Regions from separate parts of the Streptomyces sp. NPDC096324 genome, predicted to be linked through region 3. Evidence: riboswitches for the same ligand, from Rfam matches in the RefSeq annotation. Region 3 holds a riboswitch; each other region holds the start of a gene.

Region 1 (7,699 bases), on a different contig from region 3:
GCATGCGCCGCCGTGGCGCCTCGAAGGCGAGCTGACCCGCTTCCCGAACGACCGTGTGGCCCGCCCCCGTCGAGGGGGCGGGCCACACGCCTGTCCGGGCACCGCGCTCGACCGGCGTGCCGCGCCGGCCCTTTCCCGGGGATCACGCCCCGAGGACGACGACCTCGCCCGCGTCGAACTCCACCCCGACCACGTCTCCGGGTTCCGGCGCGTCCCGCAGCGCGCACGCCGCCTCCAGCGCGGGCGCGCCCTCCGGCTGCAGCCGTACGGCGACGTGCGTGCCCCGGAAGGTGCGTGCGGCGACCGTGCAGCGCAGCCCGTCCGCCGCGGCCCCGAGCCGCACACCGGCGGGCCTTACGAGGAGCGTTCCGGGCCCCTGCGGGGCACCCTCGGGCACGGGGACCTTGCCCCACGGGGTGTCGGCGGCACCGGCGCCCACCGTCGCCTCGACCACGTTGTCGAAGCCGAGGAAGCGGGCCACGAAGGCGTCCGCGGGCCGCTGCCAGACATCGAGGGGCGTACCGGACTGGGCGATCCGCCCGTCGCGCATCACCACGACCCGGTCCGCGAGCGCGAAGGCCTCGCCCTGGTCGTGCGTGACGGCGAGCACGGTCGTGCCCAACGCGCCGAACAGTTGGCGGAGCTCGACGACGAGCCGTTCGCGCAGCGAGCGGTCGAGCTGCCCGAGCGGTTCGTCGAGCATCAGCAGCCGGGGGCTCGGGGCCAGGGCACGGGCCAGCGCCACGCGCTGCTGTTCGCCGCCGGAGAGCGAGACGACGGCGCGGTCGCGGGCTCCGGGCAGACCGACGAGGTCGAGCAGCTCCCCCACCCGGGCCGCCTGCCCGCTCTTCGACGTGCCGTGCATCCGCAGCCCGAAGGCCACGTTGCCGCCCACGTCCCGCTGCGGGAAGAGCTGGTGGTCCTGGAACATCAGGCCGACGCCCCGCTTGTGCGCGGGAACACCCCCCTGGTCCTGTCCGTCCAGCACCACCCGGCCCGCGTCCAGCGGCTGGAGTCCGGCCACCGTCCGCAGCAGCGTGGACTTGCCGCTGCCGCTCGGCCCCAGCACGCAGACGATCTCGTGTTCGGCGACATCGAGGTCGACGGCGTCGAGCACGGCCCGCCCGCCGAAGCGTACGGTCGCGCCCTCAAGGCTCAGCAGCATCTAGAACTCCCCGGTCCGGTCGGTCCGTACCCGTTCCAGCAGCAGCAGCGCCACCGCGCACACCACCATCAGGATCGTCGAAAGGGCCATCGCCTGGCCGTAGTTGAGATCGCCCGCGCGCCCGAGCAGCCGGGCCACCGCGACCGGGAGTGTCGGGTTGTCGGGCCGTGCGATGAAGACGGTCGCGCCGAACTCCCCGAGGGAGACGGCGAAGGCGAAGCCGGCCGCGATCAGCAGGGCCCGCCGCACCATCGGCAGATCGACCTCGCGCCACACCCGCCACGGCGACGCCCCGAGGACGGCAGCGGCCTCCCGCAGCCGCCCGTCCACCGCCCGCAGCACGGGCAGCATGGTCCGTACGACGAAGGGGACGCCGACCAGCGCCTGTGCCAGCGGCACCAGGATCCAGCTCGCGCGCAGGTCGAGCGGCGGCTCGTCCAGGGCGATCAGGAACCCGAAGCCCACGGTCACCGCGGACACGCCGAGCGGCAGCATCAGCAGGGCGTCGAAGCCGCGCATCAGCCGGCCGGCGCGCCGGGTGAGGGCGGCTGCGGCCAGACCGCCGATCAGCACGGCGATGGCGGTGGCGGCGAGCGCGTACTCCAGGGAGTTGCCGACCGCCTCGATCGGGGCGACGAGGAAGACGCCTCCGTCGTCGTCGGCCAGGGCCCGGTAGTAGCCGAGTCCCGGGGCGTCGAGGGACCGTTGGACGAGGACCGCGAGCGGCAGCACGAGCAGCACCGCGATGCTCACGAGCACGCCCGCGAGGAGCGCCCACTGTCCGCCGCCACGGGGTCGGCGCGCGGTGGTGTCGGGGGCCACCAGACGCAGGGCGGTCTCCCGTCGTCGTACGGTCGCCGCGTGCACGGCGAGGATCGCGCCGACGGCGACGAACTGGACGATCGTCAGCACGGCCGCCGTCGTGAGGTCGAAGATCTCGGAGGTCTGCCGGTAGATCTCGACCTCCAGGGTCGAGAAGGTCGGGCCGCCGAGGATCTGCACCACCCCGAACGAGGTGAAGGTGAAGAGGAAGACCATGAGGGCGGCGGCGGCCACGGCGGGCCCGAGCGCCGGCAGCGTCACCCTGCGCCAGGCGGCGAGGCGCGAGGCCCCGAGCACGCGCGCGGCCTCCTCCTGGCGCGGGTCGAGCTGTGACCAGAGCCCGCCGACGGTCCGTACGACCACGGCGTAGTTGAAGAAGACGTGCGCGAGCAGGATCGCCCACACGGTGGTGTCCAGGCGTACGCCCCACAGGTCGTCGAGCAGTCCGCCCCGGCCGACCAGCGCGAGGAACGCCGTGCCCACGACCACGGTCGGCAGCACGAAGGGCACCGTCACCACGGCCCGGAGGATCTGTTTGCCCCGGAAGTCGAAGCGGGCGAAGACGTACGCGCCGGGGAGCGCGACCAGCAGCGTGAGCGCCGTCGAGGCGAGCGCCTGCCAGGTGGTGAACCACAGCACGTGCCGGATGTCGGAGCGGGTCGCGACGTCCCAGACGCGGCCCAGTTGCCAGCCGCCGTCCACGTGGAGCCCGCGCGAGACGATCGCGGCGACGGGATAGGCGAAGAAGACCGCGAAGAACGCGACGGGCAGCGCCATCAGGGCGAACCGCGCCGCGTTCTGCCCGCGGGCCCGGCGCGGAGCCCGGTCGGCGCGGTCCCGCCCACCGGGCCCGGCCGGTCCGGCGGTCCTCTCGGGACCGCCGGCCTTCACCGTCCCGTCGGCGGCTACTTCAGTACGAGCGAGGTCCACGACTTGACCCACTGGTCGCGGTCGGCGGCGATCTTCGCGGGCGTCAGGGTCTGGGGATCCTTGGCCTGCGGACCGTACTGGGTGAACTCGGCCGGCACCCGCGCGCCCTCACGGACCGGGTAGACGAACATGTTGAGCGGCATGTCCTCCTGGAACTCCTTGGTGAGCAGGAAGTCCAGGAGCGCCTTGCCGCCCTTGGCGTTCTTGGCGTTGCTGAGCAGGCCCGCGTACTCGACCTGCCGGAAGCAGGTGCCGTCCGCGACGCCGGTCGGGGCCGTGGCGGGCTTCGGGTCGCCGTAGATGACCTCGGCGGGCGGCGAGGAGGCGTACGAGACGACGAGCGGCCGGTCGGCCTTGGCCTTCTTGCCGCCGGCGGACCCCGAGAACTCCTCGTTGTAGGCCTGCTCCCAGCCGTCCACGACCTTGACGCCGTTGGCCTTGAGCTTCTTCCAGTAGTCCTGCCAGTTCGCGTCGCCGTAGTGCGCGGCGGACCCGAGCAGGAAGCCGAGGCCGGGCGAGGAGGTGGCGGCGTTCTCGGTGACCAGGAGGTTCTTGTACGCGGGCTTGGCCAGGTCGTCGAAGGAACGCGGCGGCGTCAGCTTGTGCTCGCTGAACCAGGCCTTGTCGTAGTTGACGCAGATGTCGCCCGTGTCGATGGGCGTGACCCGGTGCTTGTCCTGGTCGGTCCGGTACTCCGGCAGGACCTGGTCCGCGCCCTTGGCCTCGTACGGCTGGAAGAGCCCGTTGTCGAGCGCGCGGGAGAGCAGGGTGTTGTCGACGCCGAAGAAGACGTCGCCCTGGGGGTTGTCCTTGGTCAGGATGGCCTTGTTCACGGCCTGCCCGGCGTCGCCGTCCTTGAGGACGCGCACCTTGTAGCCGGACCGCTTCTCGAAGTCCGCCAGGACGCTCTTCGACACGAGCCACGAGTCGTGGCTGACGAGCGTGATCGTCTTCGAGTCGCCCGAGCCGGTGGCGTCGGACGAGCCGCACGCGGACAGCACGGGCAGCGCGACGAGACCGAGCCCGACGGCCGTGACCGCGAGTCGTCTGCCGCCGCTGGTGTTGGTGATCACTGATTCCTCCTGGGTGACCAGGAAGAGACGCGGCCCTGCCCGGGACCTCTGACGGTTCCCGGGCAGGGCGCAACAGCTTGAGTAATGACCGAACTTCCTACCCAGAATGACCTGGGCAAGGTTCAGAGGGTCTGCGGTCTGTCCCGCACTCTCAGCGCTGTGGCGCTCCCCTGTCGGAATATGAAGATGTCGGACGGTGAGGATGCCGGGTCATCACGACATCGAACGACGAAGATGACGAAACAAACCGACTCGGTTCAGACTACCGCTCGGTCGCGGCGAGCTGACCACACGCTCCGTCGATCTCCTGACCACGGGTGTCCCGGACGGTGACCGTGACGCCGTGGGCGGCGATCGCCTCGACGAACGCCTTCTCGTCCTCGGGCCGCGACGCGGTCCATTTCGAGCCCGGGGTCGGGTTCAGCGGGATGAGGTTGACGTGGACGGGCTTGCCCTTGAGCATCCGGCCGAGCCGGTCGCCTCGCCAGGCCTGGTCGTTGATGTCGCGGATCAGCGCGTACTCGATGGACAGACGGCGCCCGGACCGGTCCGCGTATCCCCAGCCGGCGTCCAGCACCTCGCGCACCTGCCACCGTGTGTTCACGGGGACGAGGGTGTCGCGCAGTTCGTCGTCCGGGGCGTGCAGGGAGATCGCGAGCCGGCATTTGAAGCCCTCGTCCGCGAACCGGTTGATCGCGGGAACCAGACCGACCGTCGAGACGGTGATGCCGCGCTGCGACAGCCCCAGCCCGTCGGGCTCGGGGTCGGTGAGGGCGCGGATCGCGCCGACCACCCGCTTGTAGTTGGCGAGCGGCTCGCCCATCCCCATGAAGACGATGTTGCTCAGCCGCGCGGGACCCCCGGGGATCTCGCCGTCACGCAGCGCCCGCATCCCGTCGACAATCTGGTGCACGATCTCGCCCGTCGACAGGTTCCGGTCGAGGCCGGCCTGTCCGGTGGCGCAGAACGGGCAGTTCATCCCGCAGCCCGCCTGCGAGCTGATGCACATGGTCACCCGGTCCGGGTAGCGCATGAGGACGGACTCGACGAGCGTGCCGTCGAAGAGCCGCCACAGGGTCTTGCGGGTGGTGTCCTGGTCGGTCGACAGGTGCCGCACGACCGTCATCAGCTCGGGAAGCAGCGCTTCCTGGAGCTTGCCGCGCGAGGCGGCCGGGATGTCCGTCCACTCGGCGGGGTCGTGCGCGTACCGGGCGAAGTAGTGCTGCGAGAGCTGCTTGGCACGAAACGGCTTCTCACCGATCGCGGCAACCGCCTCTTTGCGCTCGGCAGGCGTGAGATCGGCAAGGTGCCGCGGCGGCTTCTTGGCTCCGCGCGGCGCGACAAAGGTGAGTTCTCCGGGTGCAGGCATAACCCTTCCAGTGTCGCAGATCATCCGCGGGGCCCCAGGCCAGAGAGGGGTGGGGGCGGTCACCCCTGGGCAGTCCCTGGCAGCTTCTGTCGACCTCGCACGGCCCAGGGACGGCCCAGGGACGATCTTGGGCGAGGCCCCTGACCAACCACGAGCGAGGGCAGGGAAGAGTAGGGGCGGTCGCGGGGCATCAACACCCGCAACCGCCCCCGATGGACTGACGATCAACGATTGATCGGAATCTCGTAGACGATCTCGCAGTAAGCGACGGGCACCACGATGTCCGCCGTCTCGACGGGCCGTCCGTCGTCGCTGTAGTACGTCCGCCGGATGTGCGTGACGAGCGCCGCCTTCTGGATGCCAAGCAGCGATGCCTCCTCGGCGGTCGCCGTCCGCGGCTCCGGCTGCTCCACGGCATGACTGACGGTGACCCCGATGGCAGCCATCCGGTTCACAACACCCGCCCCGGCATGCGGCCCTCCCTCGGGGAGGACGACGAGAGAGCCGGCCGTGAGGTCGTACGGCTCCCAGCTCGTCGAGAGCTGCACCGGCTTGCCGTCCGCCAGGAACTCGTACGTGGTCCGGACGCACAGCTCGCCCTCGGCGATCCCGAGCCGCGCGGCGATGTCGGCGGGCGCCGGCACCTTGGCGTCGGTCCGGCTCTCCCAGTCCCCCGCCCTGCCGATGTCTCGCATGTCGGCCCGGAAGGGCGACCCGTCTCGCCGCTCCCGCGCCGCCGACCGGACCACTCGCACCCGCTGCCGGGGTTCGGCGACATACGTACCTGATCCGGCCCGCCCCTCCAGCAACCCCTGGGAGATCAGCAGCTCCTGCGCCCGGCGCACCACGTTCTCGCCCACGCCGCACTCCTGGCCGATCTGGGCGCGAGAGGGCAGACGGTCGCCCGGCTCCCACACGTGCTCCGCGATCCGGCGCCGGAGTTCGTCGGCGATGCGGAGATAGGGCGGCTGCTCAGGCATATGGAAAATCTAGTCCACTAGCCCTAATCTAGTTAACTAGCTTCACTGAAAGTGATCGCTGGTGACGGAGGCTGTCCTGTGCCCGCTTCGGGAGTTAGCGCGGCGGCCATCGCCGCCCGGCTGTCCGCCCTCGGGCTTCCCACGCGAGTGGAGGAACACCGCCGTCACTCGTCGGTCGAAGCGGAGGTGCCGGACGGGATCTCCGCCGAGTCATGGCGGGAGGTCCTGGACGTGGTGGCCGAGGCCGATCGGTTCGGACTCCTCGCCACCAGCTTGAACGGCCGCACCCTCTGGGCGGTCGTACGCAAAACGGTCCCCACGACGGGCGATGTCGGGGGACCGGGCCATCAGCGATAGGAGCTGACCAGCGTGCTCAACCGTATCCGCCGCGCCACATCCCTCACCAGGGCGCGTCACTCCGCAAAAGGCAGGCATCGCCGCGGCTTAACGGCCGCCCACCCGCCGACCGCTTCCGCCTTCTCGGCGTCCGCTGACGCGACGACGGTCATCCTGAATCGGGCCTCCACCGACGAGGACCACCGTCACTCGCCCGCGACTGATGACGTCGCACTCGTCCGCCCGTACTTGCTGGCCTGGGAGAAGCGCGTCCGGACGCGCTCGGTGGTCGTCGCTCCCCACCTGCCGATCCACGCGTGGTCGGTCCTCGCGGGGGTCCGCTGATGCCCTCGATGTCCTCAAGGCCGTCTCGCCGATATCTCCGCATCACGGACGACCCGGCCACTCCCTACCGCTCGACCGCCTGCCGCATCGGCACGCACCCCGCCTGCATGGAGTCCTCCCCGGCCTCGGCACCGGCCGGCCTTCCTGTGATCTACGAAGCGTGCGACTGCCCATGCCACCCGACAGCCGACCGAACCCCTCCCTCGGAGGTGGAGCGATGAACCCATGGGCTCCCGGCGGCGCACTGGTCGGCAGCATCGAGGTCACCGCGGCCACCGTGCAGCGCGGCGACGTCATCCAACTCGGCGGCCGTGCCTGCCGGGTGAGAGACCTCTTTCAACTCCCCCAAGGGGCGAAGCAACTGGTCTTCGAGTCGGGCGAACTGCTGACCATCCACGCGCGCAGCCGGCTCCTCGCCGTGCGATCACTGAGAAGGCGGTGACCGGTCCGTGCCTTCTCGCCATCACGACATCGCCGACGACCTCCGCCGCCAGATCGCGACCGGCCGCGTCCAGCCCGGTGAACGTCTCCCGTCCGAAACCGACTTGGCCGACCGGTACAAGGTCAGCACGCTGACTCTGCGCAGCGCCCTCGCCGCACTACAAGGGGAAGGCCTCGTCGAGAAGATCCACGGCAAGGGCAACTTCGTCCGCCGCCCCTTTCGCAAGATCACGTACGT
Region 2 (7,699 bases), on a different contig from region 3:
GCTCGGTGCCCGTGGCCGGATCCGTACCGATCACGAAGCCCTTCGTCACGTCCTCGCTGAACTCACGCGTGACCATGCCCGCGACGAGCCCGTCGCCCTTGAGTACTTCCTTGGCCTTGAACAGGGCGAGGCCCTTGAGGTCCGGCACCTTCACCGTCTGGGGGCCGTCGGAGACGGTCAGCGTCACGGAGTCGTTGTCGCGGATGCGCTCGCCGACGTTCGGGTCGGTGCTGATGACCGTGCCCCGCTTCACGGTGTCGCTGTAGGCGTGCTTGACCTGCTTGACGTCGAGCCCGGCGCCCCGGAGCTGGGTCCTCGCCTGCGCTTCCGTCTTCGCCAGGACGGGCGGGACCTTGGTGAACTGGCCCGAGTTGATGTACCAGACGCCGGCGCCGAGGCCGAGCACCAGCACGATCGCGGCGACGACCAGCAGCATCCCGCGCCGCGGCGGCCGTGTGCCCGGGGTCCGCTGCGGGACCGGCGTCGTGGTGAAGGGGCTGCTGTCGGTCGTGAACGGGCTGCTCTGTTCGAACCGGCTGGTCCGGTCGAGGGAGTCGTCGTCGTTCACGGGCAACAGACGGGGGACGGACAGCGAGCGCGGGATCACGCTCGTACGGTCGTCGGCGTTGTCGTGGCCCACGGACAGGGCGCCCGGCGGGACCGCGTCGAGCTGGTCGGCGGTGAGGCCGGCGCGCGCTTCGAGGACCTGTCCGAGCAGGGCCACCGCGTCGGCCGGGCGGAGCTCGGGATTGCGGGCCGTGGCCGCGGTGACCAGCTCGTCGAGCGGGTACGCGAGGCCCGGCACGACGGCCGACGGGGGCGGTACGTCCTCGTGGAGGTGCTGGTAGAGCACCTGGGCGGCGGAGTCCGCGCTGTGCGGCTTGGCGCCGGTGAGCATTTCGTAGAGGACGACACCGCAGGCGTAGACGTCGACCCGGGTGTCGGCGGTGCCGTGCTCGATCTGCTCGGGGGCGAGGTACGAGACCGTGCCGAGGACCGTGCCCGTCGTGCTCGTCACCGTGTCCACGGCGCGGACGAGCCCGAAGTCCGCGACCTTGACCCGGCCGTCGTCCCCTATGAGGACGTTCTCCGGCTTCATGTCGCGGTGCACGAACCCGGCGCGGTGGGCCGCGCCGAGCGCGGCGAGCATCGGCTCCAGGATGTCGAGCGCGGCCCGCGGCTGCAGGGCGCCGCGCTCGCGCAGCACGTCGCGCAGGGTGCACCCGGCGATGTACTCCATGGCCAGATAGACGTACGACCCGTCCGCCCCCTGGTCGAAGACCTGCACCACGTTCGGGTGCGCCAGCCGGGCCACCGACTTGGCCTCGCGGATGAACCGCTCGACGAACGAGGCGTCGGCGGCCAGCGTCGGGTGCATCACCTTGAGCGCGAGCACGCGGTCGAGGCGGGTGTCCAAGGCCCTGTAGACCGTGGCCATCCCGCCGACCGCGATCCGCGCGTCGACGCGATAGCGGCCGTCGAGCACGTGTCCGACAAGCGGGTCCTGAAGGGTCGTATCCACGCAGGTGAGTCTACGAGCCACCACTGTCACGGCGCCCCGTTCGGGCGATTCGGGCGCCCGACTGCATCCGAGCTGTGACGCACACCGGGCATGCGAAGGTCTGTTCGTCGCACGGATGTCCGATCATGCCCCGTCTGTCACCACAAGGACGCAACACGACAACCCGCACCGCGCGCGCGGCCGGAAACCGACGCCGGACGGAACCGCCGCCGGGTGGAAACCGATGCCGGACGAAGCCGCTGCGGGGCGCCGGGGCTCAGAACGCCGGGCGCTCCGGGTCCAGCACCGCCATGCCCTCCACGGGAGAGGACGCCGTCGCGAAGTGCCGCCGCGGGATGCGCCCCGCCCGCCGCGCCAGACGGCCCGCCTCCACCGCGTGCCGCATGGCCTCCGCCATCAGCACGGGCTCCTGCGCCCGTGTCACCGCCGAGGCCAGCATCACCCCGGCGCACCCCAGCTCCATCGCGAGCGCCGCGTCCGACGCCGTGCCCGCTCCCGCGTCCAGGATCACCGGCACGCGCGCGTGCTCGACGATCAGCTCGAAGTTGTGCGGGTTGCGGATCCCGAGCCCGGAGCCGATGGGCGAGCCGAGCGGCATGATCGCCGCACAGCCGACGTCCTCCAGCTTCCGCGCCAGCACCGGGTCGTCGTTCGTGTACGGCAGCACGGTGAAGCCGTCGTCGACCAGTGTCTCCGCCGCGTCGAGCAGTTCGATCGGATCGGGCAGCAGGGTGCGCTCGTCGGCGATGACCTCCAGCTTGACCAGATCGGTGCCCAGCGCCTCGCGCGCCAGACGGGCCGTCAGCACGGCCTCGCCCGCGGTGTAGCAGCCGGCCGTGTTCGGCAGGACGCGGATGTTCAGCCGCGCCAGCACCGACAGGACCGAGCCGTGCACGGACGCGTCCACGCGCCGCATCGCGACCGTCGTCAGCTCCGTTCCGGACGCCACCAGGGCGCGCTCCAGCACGTCGAGACTGGGCGCGCCGCCCGTCCCCATGATCAGCCGGGACCCGTGGACCGTACCGCCGAGGACGAAGGGATCGTCTGCCATGGGTCAGCCTCCTTGGACGGCGGTGAGGACTTCGACGCGGTCACCCTCGGCGAGCGCGGTGGACGGCCACTGCGTGCGCGGGACGACGGTCTCGTTCAGGGCGGCGGCCACCCCGGACGACGAGGCGGTGAGGGTCGCGACGAGCGCGTCGAGAGCGGTCCCGGCGTCGATCAGCCGCCGCTCCCCGTTGACGACGATGTTCATACCGGCAGCTCCGTGCGGGCCGTGGCGCCGAAGCGCAGGGGGGTGAAGGGGCGGGCTTCGGCGGGGAGGTCGCCGGTGGTCAGCACGTGGGCCATCACGTCACCGGTCACGGGCGTCAGGAGCACACCGTTGCGGTGGTGCCCGGTGGCCAGCAGCAGCCCGTCCAGGGCGCTCGGGCCGAGCAGCGGAGCGTTGTCGGGCGAGCCGGGCCGCAGCCCCGCGCGGGTCTCGGTGAGCGGCAGCTCGGTGATCCCGGGGACCAGTTCGTGGGCGTCGCGCAGCAGTTCGTACACGCCGCCCGCCGTCACGGTGGTGTCCCAGCCCAGCTCCTCGCTGGTCGCGCCCACCACGAGCTCGCCGTTCTCGCGCGGCACCAGGTAGACGTGGCTGCCGCGCACCACGGCCCGCACGGTGCGGTTCAGGAAGGGCGCGTACCGCCGCGGCACGGTCAGCCGCAGCACCTGCCCCTTGACCGGGCGCACCGGCGGCACGGCGTCCTCGGGGACGCCCGCCAGGCGCCCGCTGAGGCTGCCCCCGGCCAGCACCACCCGGTCCGCGGTGAGGCCGGTGCCGTCCGCGGTGACGACACCGGTCGCCCGCTCCCGTACGACGCTCAGACGCTCCGCCCAGGTCCGGTGGACGGTCACTCCGGCCCGCTCGCACGCGGTGACCAGGGCGGCGGCGAGGCGCCGCGGGTCGATCTGGTGGTCGCCGTCCACCCGCAGACCCCCGCGCACGCCGGGCGCGAGCATCGGTTCCAGACGGCGGCACTCACGGCCGCTCAGCCACTCCGACTCCAGCCCCGAGCAGACCTGGAGCGCGTGCAGCTCCCGCAGATGGGCGCGGTCGTCGGCGTCCAGCGCGACGGCCAGCGTGCCGCTGCGGCGGTAGCCGAGGTCCTGTCCGGACGCCTCGGTGAGCTCGGCGGCGAAGTCCGGATAACGGCGCGCGGAGGCGAGGTTGAGGCCCAGCAGGGTCTCCTCGCCGAAGTGCAGTTCGGTGACGGCGGCCAGCATCCCGGCCGCGACCTGTGCGGCGCCGCCGCCCGGCTCGGGGTCCACGAGCGCGGTCGTGAACCCGCGCTGCGCGGCCCGCCAGGCCGTCACCAGACCGATGATCCCGCCCCCGACGACGAGGACGTCCGACGAACGTGCAGACGGCATGGGCGTCCAGCCCCTCCCTTCGCCGGCATGACCCGGATCAGGTTCGTACGGTCGGAGGCCGCCCAGCCTCCCTCTCAGCCCGGTGCGTCCGGGCTCCCGCGAGTGCTTTACGTTGGCCACCCTAGCCCGCCCCCGTCCGTCTCAGTAAGGGAGCCTCCGCCCATGGCGCGACCGCTCGACGGCCTCGTGCTCGCCCCCGTCGCCGACCAGGCCCCGGGCCAGGTGGGCACCCGCACCCGGTTCACCTACCACGAGGAGGACGGCGTGGTCTGGGCCGACTACACCGGCGGCGACGTCGTCCGCGGACATCTCGTCGGCACCCGCGAGGGCGACCGCCTCGACTTCCGGTACGTGCAGCTCAAGCGGGACGGGACCACCGCGTCGGGCCACTGCGTGTCCCTCGTCGTGGAACTCCCCGACGGCCGGGTGCGGCTGGAGGAGACCTGGACGTGGGAGTCGCAGCCGGGCGCCGGGACGAGCGTGGTGGAGGAACCGCCCGCGACCGACCGTGTGCAAGCCGTGTGCAACAGGTCACCGAGCACGTCCGCTGACTGACGCATCGTCACGTGTCTATGGTGATCAGGTGAGCGATCAGACGCAGGCACAGTCGCAGAGGCCCACGGCACGGCGGGTCGTCGTGGTGGGCGCGGGCATGGCCGGGGTGCAGACCGCGGTCGCCCTGCGCGAACAGGGCTTCACGGGCACCGTCACGCTGATCGGCGCGGAGCCGCACCAGCCCTACGACCGGCCGCCGCTGTCCAAGGCCGTCCTGCTCGGCAAGGCCGAGGGCTCCGCCTTCGACATCGACTTCGAGGCCCTGGACATCGATCTCCGGCTGGGCAGCGAGGCGCTCGGCGTGCGCCCCGGCGACCACGAACTGGACACGGACGCGGGATCCGTCCCGTACGACGTCCTGGTCGTCGCCACCGGCGCGGAACCGATCCGGCTCCCCGGCGCCGAAGGCGTTCCCGGCGTGCATCTGCTGCGCACCCTGGACGACGCCGACCGGCTGCGTCCCGTACTCACCCGGCAGCACGACATCGTGGTGGTCGGAGCGGGCTGGATCGGCGCCGAGTTCGCCACGGCGGCGCGCGAGGCGGGCTGCGCGGTCACCGTCGTCGAAGCCGCCGACCGGCCGCTCGCCGGGGCGCTGCCGCCCGAGGTGGCCGCCCCGATGACCGCCTGGTACGCGGACAGCGGGGCCTCGCTGCGCACCGGCGCGCGCGTGGAGCGTGTCGAAAGCGGCGCGGTGATCCTGGACGACGGCTCCCGGGTGCCCGCGGACGCCGTCGTGGTCGGGATCGGCGCGCGGCCCGCCACCGCCTGGATCGCCGGCTCCGGCATCGAACTCGGCGCCCACCGCGAGATCGTCGCCGACGACCATCTGCGCACCTCGCTGCCGGACGTCTACGCGGTCGGCGACTGCGCCTCCTTCCCGTCCGGCCGCTACGAGGAACGCCTCCTCGTCCACCATTGGGACAACGCCCTCCAGGGCCCGCGCACGGTCGCCCTGAACATCGTCGGCGAGACGCCCGCCGCCTACGACCCCGTGCCGTACTTCTGGTCCGAGCAGTTCGGCCGTTTCGTGCAGTACGTCGGCCACCACACGCCCGCCGACACCCTGGTGTGGCGCGGCGACCCCGCGGGCGCCTCCTGGTCGGTGTGCTGGCTCCGCGGGACACGGCTCGTCGCCCTCCTGGCGGTGGGCCGCCCGAGGGACCTCGCCCAGGGCCGCCGGCTGATCGAGGCGGGCGCCGCGATGGATCCGGTGCTGCTCGCGAACCCGTCGAGGCCGCTGAAGGGCGCCACGGCCTGATCCCGTCACCCCGGGTCGGACGCCCTCGGCTTCCGGCTGTCGGTCCGGGATGGCAGGCTTGTCCCGTGACCGAGATTGACGCAAAGACCGATGCTCTCGTCCCCGCCTGGCTCACCCTCCCCGACATCGCCGAGCAACTCGATGTCGAGGTGACACGCGTCCGGCAGCTGGTCAAGGAGGGCCAGCTCATCGCCGTACGCCGTGGTGAGAACCGCGCGCTGCACGTCCCCGCCGACTTCATCGACGTGGACGAACAGAAGGTGGTCAAGGGCCTGGCCGGCACCTTGACGCTTCTGAGGGACGACGGTTTCTCCGACGAAGAGGCCCTCGAATGGCTCTTCACCCCCGACCCGACCCTGCCCGGCACCCCCGCGCAGGCACTGAGCGAGAATCGCGGCACGGAGGTGAAGCGTCGCGCCCAGGCGCTCGCCGTCTGACCTGATCGAGACCGTCCGGCACGGGGAGCACGGCGGCGGGACCCTCCCGGCCGCCGCGCTCCCCGCGCACCGACAACGGGGGACCCCGCATGCCCGAGAACGCCGCCACGACCGCACGGGGCCGCCTCGCCGACGCCCGTGTCTATCTGTGCACCGACGCCCGTGGACGCCAGGGCGACCTCGCCGAATTCCTCGACGCGGTCCTGGCGGGCGGCGTGGACATCGTGCAGCTCCGCGACAAGGGCATGGAGGCGGGGGAGGAGCTGGAGCACCTCAAGGTCTTCGCGGACGCCTGCGCCCGGCACGGAAAGCTCCTCGCGGTCAACGACCGGGCGGACGTGGCGCACGCGGCCCGCGCCGACGTCCTGCACCTCGGCCAGGGCGACCTCCCGGTTCCCGCGGCTCGCGCGATCCTCGGCGACGAGGTGATCGTCGGCCGTTCCACGCACTCCGAGGCCGAAGCCGCTGCCGCCGCCGTCCAGGAGGGCGTCGACTACTTCTGCACCGGCCCCTGCTGGCCCACCCCCACCAAGCCCGGCCGCCACGCACCCGGACTCGGCCTGGTCCGCCACACGGCGGCCCTCGGCACCGACCGTCCCTGGTTCGCGATCGGCGGCATCGACCTCGGCCGGCTCGACGAGGTGCTCGAAGCCGGTGCCCGCCGTGTCGTCGTCGTACGGGCGATCACCGAGGCGGACGACCCGGGCGCGGCGGCGGCCGAGTTCGCGAAGCGGCTGCGGGAGGTCTGAGGCCCGGCGGCCGCGGAGGTTTTCCCGGCGGCGGCCGCCGCCGGGGGTCCGGCGGGGCCGCTGTCCGAGGGGTGGACAAGAAATCGACAGATCGGACAAATGTCAGCGGTTCGGTTGGGTCACCGACGCCCTCTGGCTAACCTGCGGGTATGGCCCTCGGATCTGCTTCCACCAGGACTGATCGCGCACGCACCGTGCGCGACATGCTCGCGACCGGCAAACAGACCTTTTCCTTCGAGTTCTCGGCGCCGAAGACCCCCAAGGGCGAGCGGAACCTGTGGAACGCCCTGCGGCGGGTCGAGGCCGTGGCCCCGGACTTCGTCTCCGTGACCTACGGAGCCGGCGGCTCCACGCGGGCCGGCACGGTCAAGGAGACCGAGCAGATCGTCCTCGACACGACCCTCACCCCGGTCGCGCACCTCACCGCGGTCAATCACTCGATCGCGGAGCTGCGCAACATCATCGGGCAGTACGCGGACGCGGGCATCCGCAACATGCTCGCCGTGCGCGGCGACCCGCCCGGGGACCCCATGGGCGAGTGGGTCCCCCACCCCCAGGGTCTGACCTACGCGGCCGAACTGGTGCGCCTCATCAAGGAATCCGGGGACTTCTGCGTCGGGGTCGCCGCCTTCCCGGAGATGCACCCCCGGTCCGCGGAGTGGGATCTGGACGTCTCCCACTTCGTCGACAAGTGCCGCGCCGGCGCCGACTACGCGATCACCCAGATGTTCTTCCAGCCGGAGTCCTACCTCCGCCT
Region 3 (7,699 bases):
CAGCAAACGACGGGGTAGGCGATGCGCGAGTCGGTGCAGGCAGAGGTCATGATGAGCTTCCTCGTGTCCGAGGAGCTGTCCTTCCGCATTCCTGTCGAACTGCGATACGAGACCTGTGATCCGTACGCGGTGCGGTTGACCTTCCACTTGCCCGGCGACGCGCCGGTGACCTGGGCGTTCGGGCGGGAACTGCTCATCGACGGGGTGGGCAGGCCCTGTGGTGACGGCGATGTGCACATCGCTCCGGCCGACCAGGAGGCCCTGGGAGAGGTGCTGATCCGGCTTCAGGTCGGCGGTGATCACGCGCTGTTCCGGTCCGGGACCGCGCCGCTCGTCGCGTTCCTCGACCGGACGGACCGGCTCGTGCCGCTCGGGCAGGAACGCTCTCTCGAAGGATTCGACACATCCCTCGACGCGGTGCTCGACCGCATCCTCTCGGAGGAGCAGAGCGCGGGCTGACGCCCCGGTCGGCCCGAAGCGGAGGAACGCTTCCTCACAAGGGCCGCCGGTGCAGGATGGTTTCAGCGCTTACTGGGCACGCGTCAGTGCTTGCGGCGACGTCCCTTGCCGCTCCGCGCCGGGGTCCTGTCGGCCGTGGACTGGGCGGGGACGGGCGCGCCGTCCTCACGGTCCGCGGCGACCACCAGGGCGGCCAGCGCGGTCGTCACCGGCACCGCGGCGACCAGACCGATCGATCCGACGAGCGTCCGCACGATCTCCTCGGCGACCAGCTCGCTGTTGGCGACGGTGTCCACGCTGCTCTGCGCGATCGAGAAGAGCAGGAGCAGCGGCAGCGCGGCGCCCGCGTAGGCCAGGACGAGCGTGTTGACGACCGACGCGATGTGGTCCCGGCCGATACGGATACCCGCCCGGTACAGGGCGCGCCGGCCCATCGTGGGGTTCGCCTCGTGCAGTTCCCAGACGGCGGACGTCTGTGTCACCGTCACGTCGTCCAGGACGCCGAGCGAACCGATGATGACGCCGGCCAGCAGCAGACCGCTCATGTCGATGGACGGGTACAGGCCGTGGATCAGGCCGGTGCTGTCGTCGGTGTTGCCGGTCAGTACGGCCCAGTCGATGAAGAACGAGCCGAGGAAACCGATCAGCACCAGCGAGAGCAGGGTGCCGACCACCGCCACGGACGTCCGGGCCGACAGACCGTGACACATGTAGAGCGCGATCAGCATGATCGCGCTGGACCCGACAACGGCCACGAGCAGCGGGTTCGAGCCCTGCAGGATCGCGGGCAGGATGAAGAAGTTCAGGATCACGAAGCTGATGGCCAGGGCGACCAGCGCCATGATGCCGCGCATCCTGCCGATCACCACGACGACCACCGCGAAGATCACGGCGAGCAGCGTCAGCGGCAGCTTCCGGTTCGCGTCCGTGACCGAGTACTGGAGGTCCTTGGGAGCGGACGGCTCGTACGCGACGACGACCTTCTCGCTCTGGTGCAACTGCCGTGACTGGTCCGGCTGGACGATCTCGGTGAACGTGCGGCCCTTGTCCTTTCCGGTGTCGATCCGGACGGTCGCTTTCTTGCATTCCCTCGAGGACCCGCTCCGAGCCGAGGAACCCCCGGTCGCGGAGGTGTCGCCCACCGAGGTCCCCGAGGAGGCGTTCACGGACTTGCAGTCCACTTGGTCGATCTTCGTGACCGTCGCCTGCTGGGTCTGCCGGTCGAAGCCGACACCGGTGCGCTCGTGGGCCGGTGCGCCGCCGGGCCACAGGAGCACGAGACCCGCCACGACCGCCGCCGCGAAGGGGATCAGTACCGCGGCGATGACCTTGCGCAGATGCTTGGAGACCGGCGCCGCGGGACCGTGGCTGTGGGAATGCCCGTGCCCGGCACCCGCAGGTTCGCTGTGCCCGCGGCGGGAACCCGGCTCGTGCCCGTCGCCCGAACCGTGATGATCACCGTCCGGTCCGTGCCCATGTCCGTGCCCATGTCCGTGCCCATGTCCGTGCCCCTGCTCATGCCGGTGCTCGGGGCCGGTGCCGGAGCCATGTCCGCGGCCGCCGTCGGAGCCGGGACGGCGTGGTGGCTCGGACGGGGGGAACGAGTGCTGCCGGGTCGTCGTCACCGCCCGATCATCGCAAGAACGTCAAGGGCCCTCTGTTCACCGCGCCAAATATGGCGCTAGCGTGGAGGCACCTTTGCACACGCGGGAGCTCGGAGCACCGGGCTGAGAGGACGCTGACCTCCGTCTTCGCGATGTTTCACATGAAACATCGGCGATCGGAAGCCGCTGCGTCGACCGCTGAACCTGTTACCGGGTAATGCCGGCGTAGGGAGTAGGTCAGATGACCGACAAGGATGTACGCATGCCTGCCTCCGGGCGGACGGACGGGGCTTCCCCGCTGTCTCCGGACGGCCAGGACAGGCAGTCCATCGGCTGGCACAAGGCGTACGTCGGGGGCACACGCCCCGATCTGCGGGTGCCGGTCCGCCAGGTGCACCTCACCAACGGGCAGTCCGTGACGCTGTACGACACGTCCGGCCCGTACACCGATCCGACCGTCGACACCGATGTGCGCAGGGGGCTGGCGCCGCTGCGTGAGAACTGGATCATCGCGCGCGGAGACACCGACGAGTACGCGGGCCGCCCCGTCCGCCCCGAGGACGACGGGATCAAGCACACGTCCCCGCGCGGAGGACTGCGCAACCTCGACGCGGTCTTCCCCGGCCGGCCGCGACAGCCACGCCGTGGGCGGCCCGGCCAGGCGGTCACCCAACTCGCCTACGCGCGACGCGGGGAGATCACGCCCGAGATGGAGTTCGTGGCGCTCCGCGAGAACGTCGATCCCGAGGTCGTACGGGAGGAGATCGCCGCGGGCCGAGCGGTGCTGCCCGTGAACGTCAACCATCCGGAGATCGAGCCGATGATCATCGGCAAACGGTTCCTGGTGAAGGTCAACGCCAACATCGGCAATTCCGCGGTGACTTCCTCCATCGAGGAGGAGGTGGAGAAGATGACCTGGGCGACCCGCTGGGGTGCTGACACGGTCATGGACCTGTCCACCGGTCGCAACATCCACACCACCCGTGAATGGGTGCTGCGCAACTCCCCCGTACCCATCGGCACCGTGCCGCTCTACCAGGCGCTGGAAAAGGTCGACGGTCGTGCGGAGGAGCTGACCTGGGAGATCTACAAGGACACCGTCGTCGAACAGGCCGAGCAGGGCGTGGACTACATGACGGTCCACGCGGGCGTGCGCCTGGCGTACGTACCGCTCACCGCGAACCGCAAGACCGGCATCGTCTCGCGCGGCGGCTCGATCATGGCCGCCTGGTGCCTCGCGCACCACAAGGAATCGTTCCTGTACGAGAACTTCGAGGAACTCTGCGAGATCCTCGCCGCGTACGACGTCACCTACTCGCTCGGCGACGGGCTGCGGCCGGGTTCCATCGCGGACGCCAACGACGCCGCGCAATTCGCCGAGTTGAGGACGCTCGGGGAACTCAACGCGGTCGCGAAGCGTTTTCAGGTACAGACGATGATCGAAGGCCCGGGACATGTCCCGATGCACAAGATCAAGGAGAACATCGACCTTCAGCAGGAGATCTGTGATGAAGCTCCGTTCTATACCCTCGGCCCGCTGACGACGGACGTCGCGCCGGCGTACGACCACATCACTTCCGGCATCGGTGCCGCGATGATCGCCTGGTGGGGCACGGCCATGCTCTGCTATGTCACGCCCAAGGAGCACTTGGGCCTGCCCGATCGTGACGACGTCAAGACCGGCGTCATCACCTACAAGATCGCCGCCCACGCAGCCGACCTCGCCAAGGGGCACCCAGGTGCGCAGGAATGGGATGACGCGCTCTCCGACGCCCGCTTCGAGTTCCGGTGGGAGGACCAGTTCAACCTGGCTCTCGATCCGGACACGGCGCGGGAGTTCCACGACCAGACTCTGCCGGCCGAGCCCGCCAAGACGGCCCACTTCTGCTCCATGTGCGGGCCGAAGTTCTGCTCGATGAAGATCAGCCAGGACATCAACGAGCGATTCGGCGGTGAAGCGGCCGACGGCGCCTCCGCCGCGGAGATCTCCGAGGGCATGCTCCAGAAGTCCCGGGAGTTCGCGGAGGCCGGCAACCGCGTGTACCTGCCGCTGGCCGACTGAGCCATCCCGCGGGGGCGCGGTCCGGGGAGCACACCCGGACCGCGGTCCCCGGCCCGGTCACGGTGTGACGTCCTGCGGGTACCAGCGCAGTTCGACGGTGTTGGCGTCCGGGTCCCGGACATAGACCGAGGTCGCGGTGCCGCGCGCGCCGAAGCGTTCCACGGGCCCTTCGAGCACGGTGAAGGATCCCGACGCGATGACCCGGTCCCAGTCCAGCGGTTCCACGGTGAGACAGATGTGGTCGACGTTGGACCCCTCAGGGGCATGGGCGATCAGGTCGATGATGGTTTCCGCGGTGACCCTCACCGACGGGAACGGGGCCTGCCCGAGACGCCATTCGGCGACGCGTACGGGTTCCAGGCCGAGAAGTCCGGTGTAGAAGTCCAGGGACCGTTCGACGTCCTCCACCTTGAGGACCAGATGGTCGAAGGCCTTCACGCGCAGGGTGGTCATGTCGTCTCCAGGGCGACGGCGTGGCGAAGCCACGCGCTGAACAGGTCGGGGTCGATCTCGTCGGCTCGGCCGAGCTTCACCGAGGCCATCCGGCGGGCGCCGGCGACCAGCCGGCCCGATGGGTCGGCCACGTCCTGGCCGCGCCACAGGCCGAAGGTGACGTAGGACGTGTGGGCTTTCAGCAGGCAGACCGGGGTCCGGCCCGGCCTGTCCCCGAGGCTCCAGGCGGGATGGCCGTGCCACATCGCGCCGGAGCCGTCGGGGAGGACCGAGTCGATGACGTGCCTGGCCCTCTCGCCGATGTCGCGCAGTGGGCCGTCGAGCCCGTTCAGATGGGCGGTGATGTCCGCGGAAGTCATGGGGTCCCCGCTTCGGAAAGGGTGTGATGGGGGTGGCGGACGCGGTGGGCGGAGCCGGGCACGGAGGCGCCGTGCCCGCGGAGTGCCGGGGACTGTCCGGCTTCCTCCCCCGGCCGGGTGGACGCCTTCTACGATCCGCCGTGGGACGGACGCCATCAAGGCATGATCGCTGCACGACCGTTGAGCTGGATTTAACGCTGGGGGGTTCATGCTGGAGCGCCTGGAGATCGAGACCTTTCTGACGCTGGCCGAGGAACTGCACTTCGGCCGGACCGCCGAGCGGCTACTGATCACCACCGGGCGGGTCAGCCAGGTGATCAAGACGCTGGAGCGCAAAGTCGGCGGCCTGCTGTTCGAACGCACCAGCCGTTCGGTCCGGCTCACCCCGATCGGCCGACAGCTCGCGGACGACCTGACGCCCCTGGTCGCCGGGATCGAAGCCGCGCTGCGCAGGGCCGCCGACGCGAGCCGGGGCATCACCGGAGAGCTGCGGGTCGCCTTCCTCGGTGAGTGGACGGCGCCCGCGCTTCTCAGAGCGGTCGCCCTGTTCGGTGAGCGTCACCCGGACTGCCGGGTCGACGTGCGGGAGGTCCAGCTCTCCAACTCCCGTGCGAGTCTCGTGGACGGTTCGGTCGACGTGCTGCTCGCCTCGTTCCCCTTCGACGGAATGGCCCGCGGACCCGCCCTGCTGCGGGAGGAAAGGGTCCTGGCGGTCGCGGCCGGTCATCCGCTGGCCGGTGAGGAGCGGCTGTCCCTGGAGGTGCTCGCGGAACACCCCGTGGTGCAGTACCCCGCGGTGACCTCGGCGGGGTTCAAGCGGGACCGCACACCGGACCACACCCCATCGGGCAGACCCGTCCCGAAGGGCCCGGTCGGCGGTTCGTTCTCCGAGATGCTGACCCTGGTCGCGATGGGCCGGGGCGTCCTTCCGGTCGGAGAGCACTCGCGGCAGTACTACCCCCGGCCCGACATCGCCTACGTACCCCTTCACGACGCCCGGCCGATCGAGCGGGGACTGGTGTGGAGGGAGAGCAACACCACCGAACGCCTGCGTGAGTTCGTCCGGGCCGCCTTGGACGCGGCCGGTTCCTCCCACGCGCGGGCCCATCGGTCGGATCCACCGACGGCTTCTCCAGGGAGACTGGGCGCATGACACCGACATCGATGAGCAAGGGTGCCAACCTTCCCGTTGCCGCGCAGGCGGTGCGGGTCGTACTCGGCTGGACGGGAGGCCCCGGCGCGCCCGACGCCGATGCCTCGGCCCTGCTGCTGCGCGCGGACGGGAAGGTCCGCGACGACGGTGACTTCGTCTTCTACAACCAGCCCCGGCATGCCTCCGGCGCCGTGCGCCACGCGGGCAAGCGGCGGGAGGGCGACGGGACGACGGACACCGTCGAGGTGGATCTGCGCGCCCTGGAGCCGGAGATCCAGCGGGTGGTCCTGGGTGCCTCGGCGGACGGAGGCACCTTCGGCGAGCTGTCGGGACTGAAGCTGAGGCTGCTCGACGCCGGAACCGGCGAGGAACTGGCGTTCTTCGAGATGGAGGCGACGACGGAGACCGCCTTCATCGGAGGCGAGCTGTACCTGCGGGGCGGTCAGTGGAAGTTCCGCGCGGTGGGCCAGGGGTATGCCTCCGGACTCGCGGGCCTGGCCACGGACTTCGGGATCAGCGTGGACGAGGAGCCGGGCGCTTCCGGGAGCACGGACGCGAGGAGCGCGTCCCCCGGAACCGCCTCACCGGCACTCCCGTCGGCAACGACTCCGCCGTCGGTCCCGATGAGCCCCGCCGCGCCCGTTCCCCCGTCACCTCTGTCACCTCCGCCGGCACCGGCACCCCCGCAGGCCCCCGCGGCCCCGCCGACCCCTGTGCCCCCGGCCGCGCCCCTCCCGTCTGCACCCCTGGCACCCCCGGTGCCCCAGGCGCCCCCGGCCCCGGGTTCCGGCTCGGCTCCTCGTCTCGTCAAGGGAGAGGAGCGGTTGCCCGTGGACATGCGCAAGCGGCTCTCCCTGCGCAAGGAGCAGGTGGCGGTCAGTCTGCGCAAGCACGGGGCCGTGGGCATCAGAGCCCGCGTCATCCTGGTCCTGGACGCCTCCGGCTCGATGTCGTTCCTGTACTCCAGGGGCGTCGTGGCCGACGTCGTGGAGCGGATGGCCGCGGTGGCGGCCCAGTTGGACGACGACGGGGAGATGCAGGCGTGGACGTTCGCGTCGAACCCGGCCCGGCTGCCGGACCTCGCCCTGGGCGATCTGCCGGAGTGGCTGGAGCACCATGTCCGGGTCGGTGAACTGACGCTGTTCCGGCGGAAGAAGCCGAGGAAGGGCCTGCTGCCGGGCCAGGTGGACATGCGGGCGGTGGGCATCCAGAACGAGGAGCAGAAGGTGATCGCCGAGGTCCGGGCGTTCGTCCGCGCGCATTCGGCCGCCGATCCCACGCTGGTGCTCTTCTTCTCCGACGGCGGCGTCTACCGCAACAAGGAGATCGAGAACGAGCTGCGCGAGGCGGTGGAAGAGCCGGTCTTCTGGCAGTTCGTCGGACTGGGGCGCTCCAACTACGGCGTTCTGGAGAGGTTCGACACCCTGCCGGGCAGGCGCGTCGACAACGTGGGCTTCTTCGCGGTCGACGACATCAGCGACGTCCCGGATCCGGAGCTCTACGACCGGCTGCTGTCCGAGTTCCCGTCGTGGGTGAAGGAGGCGCGTCGGCTGGGCATCGTCTGAGACGGCCCGACAGACGGAGGGGGGAGCCCGCGGGACGGCGTCGA

What was found. Region 3 has a riboswitch for thiamine pyrophosphate ahead of thiC (phosphomethylpyrimidine synthase ThiC). Riboswitches for the same ligand answer to the same signal wherever they lie in the genome.
Region 1: another riboswitch for thiamine pyrophosphate. It lies ahead of ACIQ7M_RS36645 (thiamine ABC transporter substrate binding subunit); the one in region 3 lies ahead of thiC (phosphomethylpyrimidine synthase ThiC).
Region 2: another riboswitch for thiamine pyrophosphate. It lies ahead of thiO (glycine oxidase ThiO); the one in region 3 lies ahead of thiC (phosphomethylpyrimidine synthase ThiC).

The regions. Positions count from the first base shown of each region.
Region 1 covers NZ_JBIWFK010000020.1:3,043-10,741, reverse strand. The annotation lists gene ACIQ7M_RS36660 (LAETG motif-containing sortase-dependent surface protein) at 1-35, shown strand, start outside; gene ACIQ7M_RS36655 (ABC transporter ATP-binding protein) at 143-1,165, opposite strand; gene ACIQ7M_RS36650 (ABC transporter permease) at 1,166-2,917, opposite strand; gene ACIQ7M_RS36645 (thiamine ABC transporter substrate binding subunit) at 2,893-3,990, opposite strand; TPP riboswitch at 4,067-4,172, opposite strand; gene rlmN (23S rRNA (adenine(2503)-C(2))-methyltransferase RlmN) at 4,253-5,359, opposite strand; gene ACIQ7M_RS36635 (GntR family transcriptional regulator) at 5,584-6,339, opposite strand; gene ACIQ7M_RS36630 (hypothetical protein) at 6,418-6,696, shown strand; gene ACIQ7M_RS36625 (hypothetical protein) at 7,238-7,462, shown strand; gene ACIQ7M_RS36620 (GntR family transcriptional regulator) at 7,470-7,699, shown strand, end outside.
Region 2 covers NZ_JBIWFK010000004.1:442,401-450,099, reverse strand. The annotation lists gene pknB (Stk1 family PASTA domain-containing Ser/Thr kinase) at 1-1,522, opposite strand, end outside; gene ACIQ7M_RS12740 (thiazole synthase) at 1,779-2,573, opposite strand; gene thiS (sulfur carrier protein ThiS) at 2,577-2,777, opposite strand; gene thiO (glycine oxidase ThiO) at 2,774-3,940, opposite strand; TPP riboswitch at 3,938-4,050, opposite strand; gene ACIQ7M_RS12725 (hypothetical protein) at 4,103-4,495, shown strand; gene ACIQ7M_RS12720 (NAD(P)/FAD-dependent oxidoreductase) at 4,524-5,756, shown strand; gene ACIQ7M_RS12715 (Rv2175c family DNA-binding protein) at 5,822-6,193, shown strand; gene thiE (thiamine phosphate synthase) at 6,283-6,942, shown strand; gene metF (methylenetetrahydrofolate reductase [NAD(P)H]) at 7,092-7,699, shown strand, end outside.
Region 3 covers NZ_JBIWFK010000013.1:172,602-180,300, reverse strand. The annotation lists gene ACIQ7M_RS31825 (SsgA family sporulation/cell division regulator) at 22-459, shown strand; gene ACIQ7M_RS31820 (YibE/F family protein) at 543-2,084, opposite strand; TPP riboswitch at 2,156-2,312, shown strand; gene thiC (phosphomethylpyrimidine synthase ThiC) at 2,305-4,125, shown strand; gene ACIQ7M_RS31810 (VOC family protein) at 4,183-4,578, opposite strand; gene ACIQ7M_RS31805 (DUF1801 domain-containing protein) at 4,575-4,937, opposite strand; gene ACIQ7M_RS31800 (LysR family transcriptional regulator) at 5,146-6,090, shown strand; gene ACIQ7M_RS31795 (VWA domain-containing protein) at 6,087-7,655, shown strand.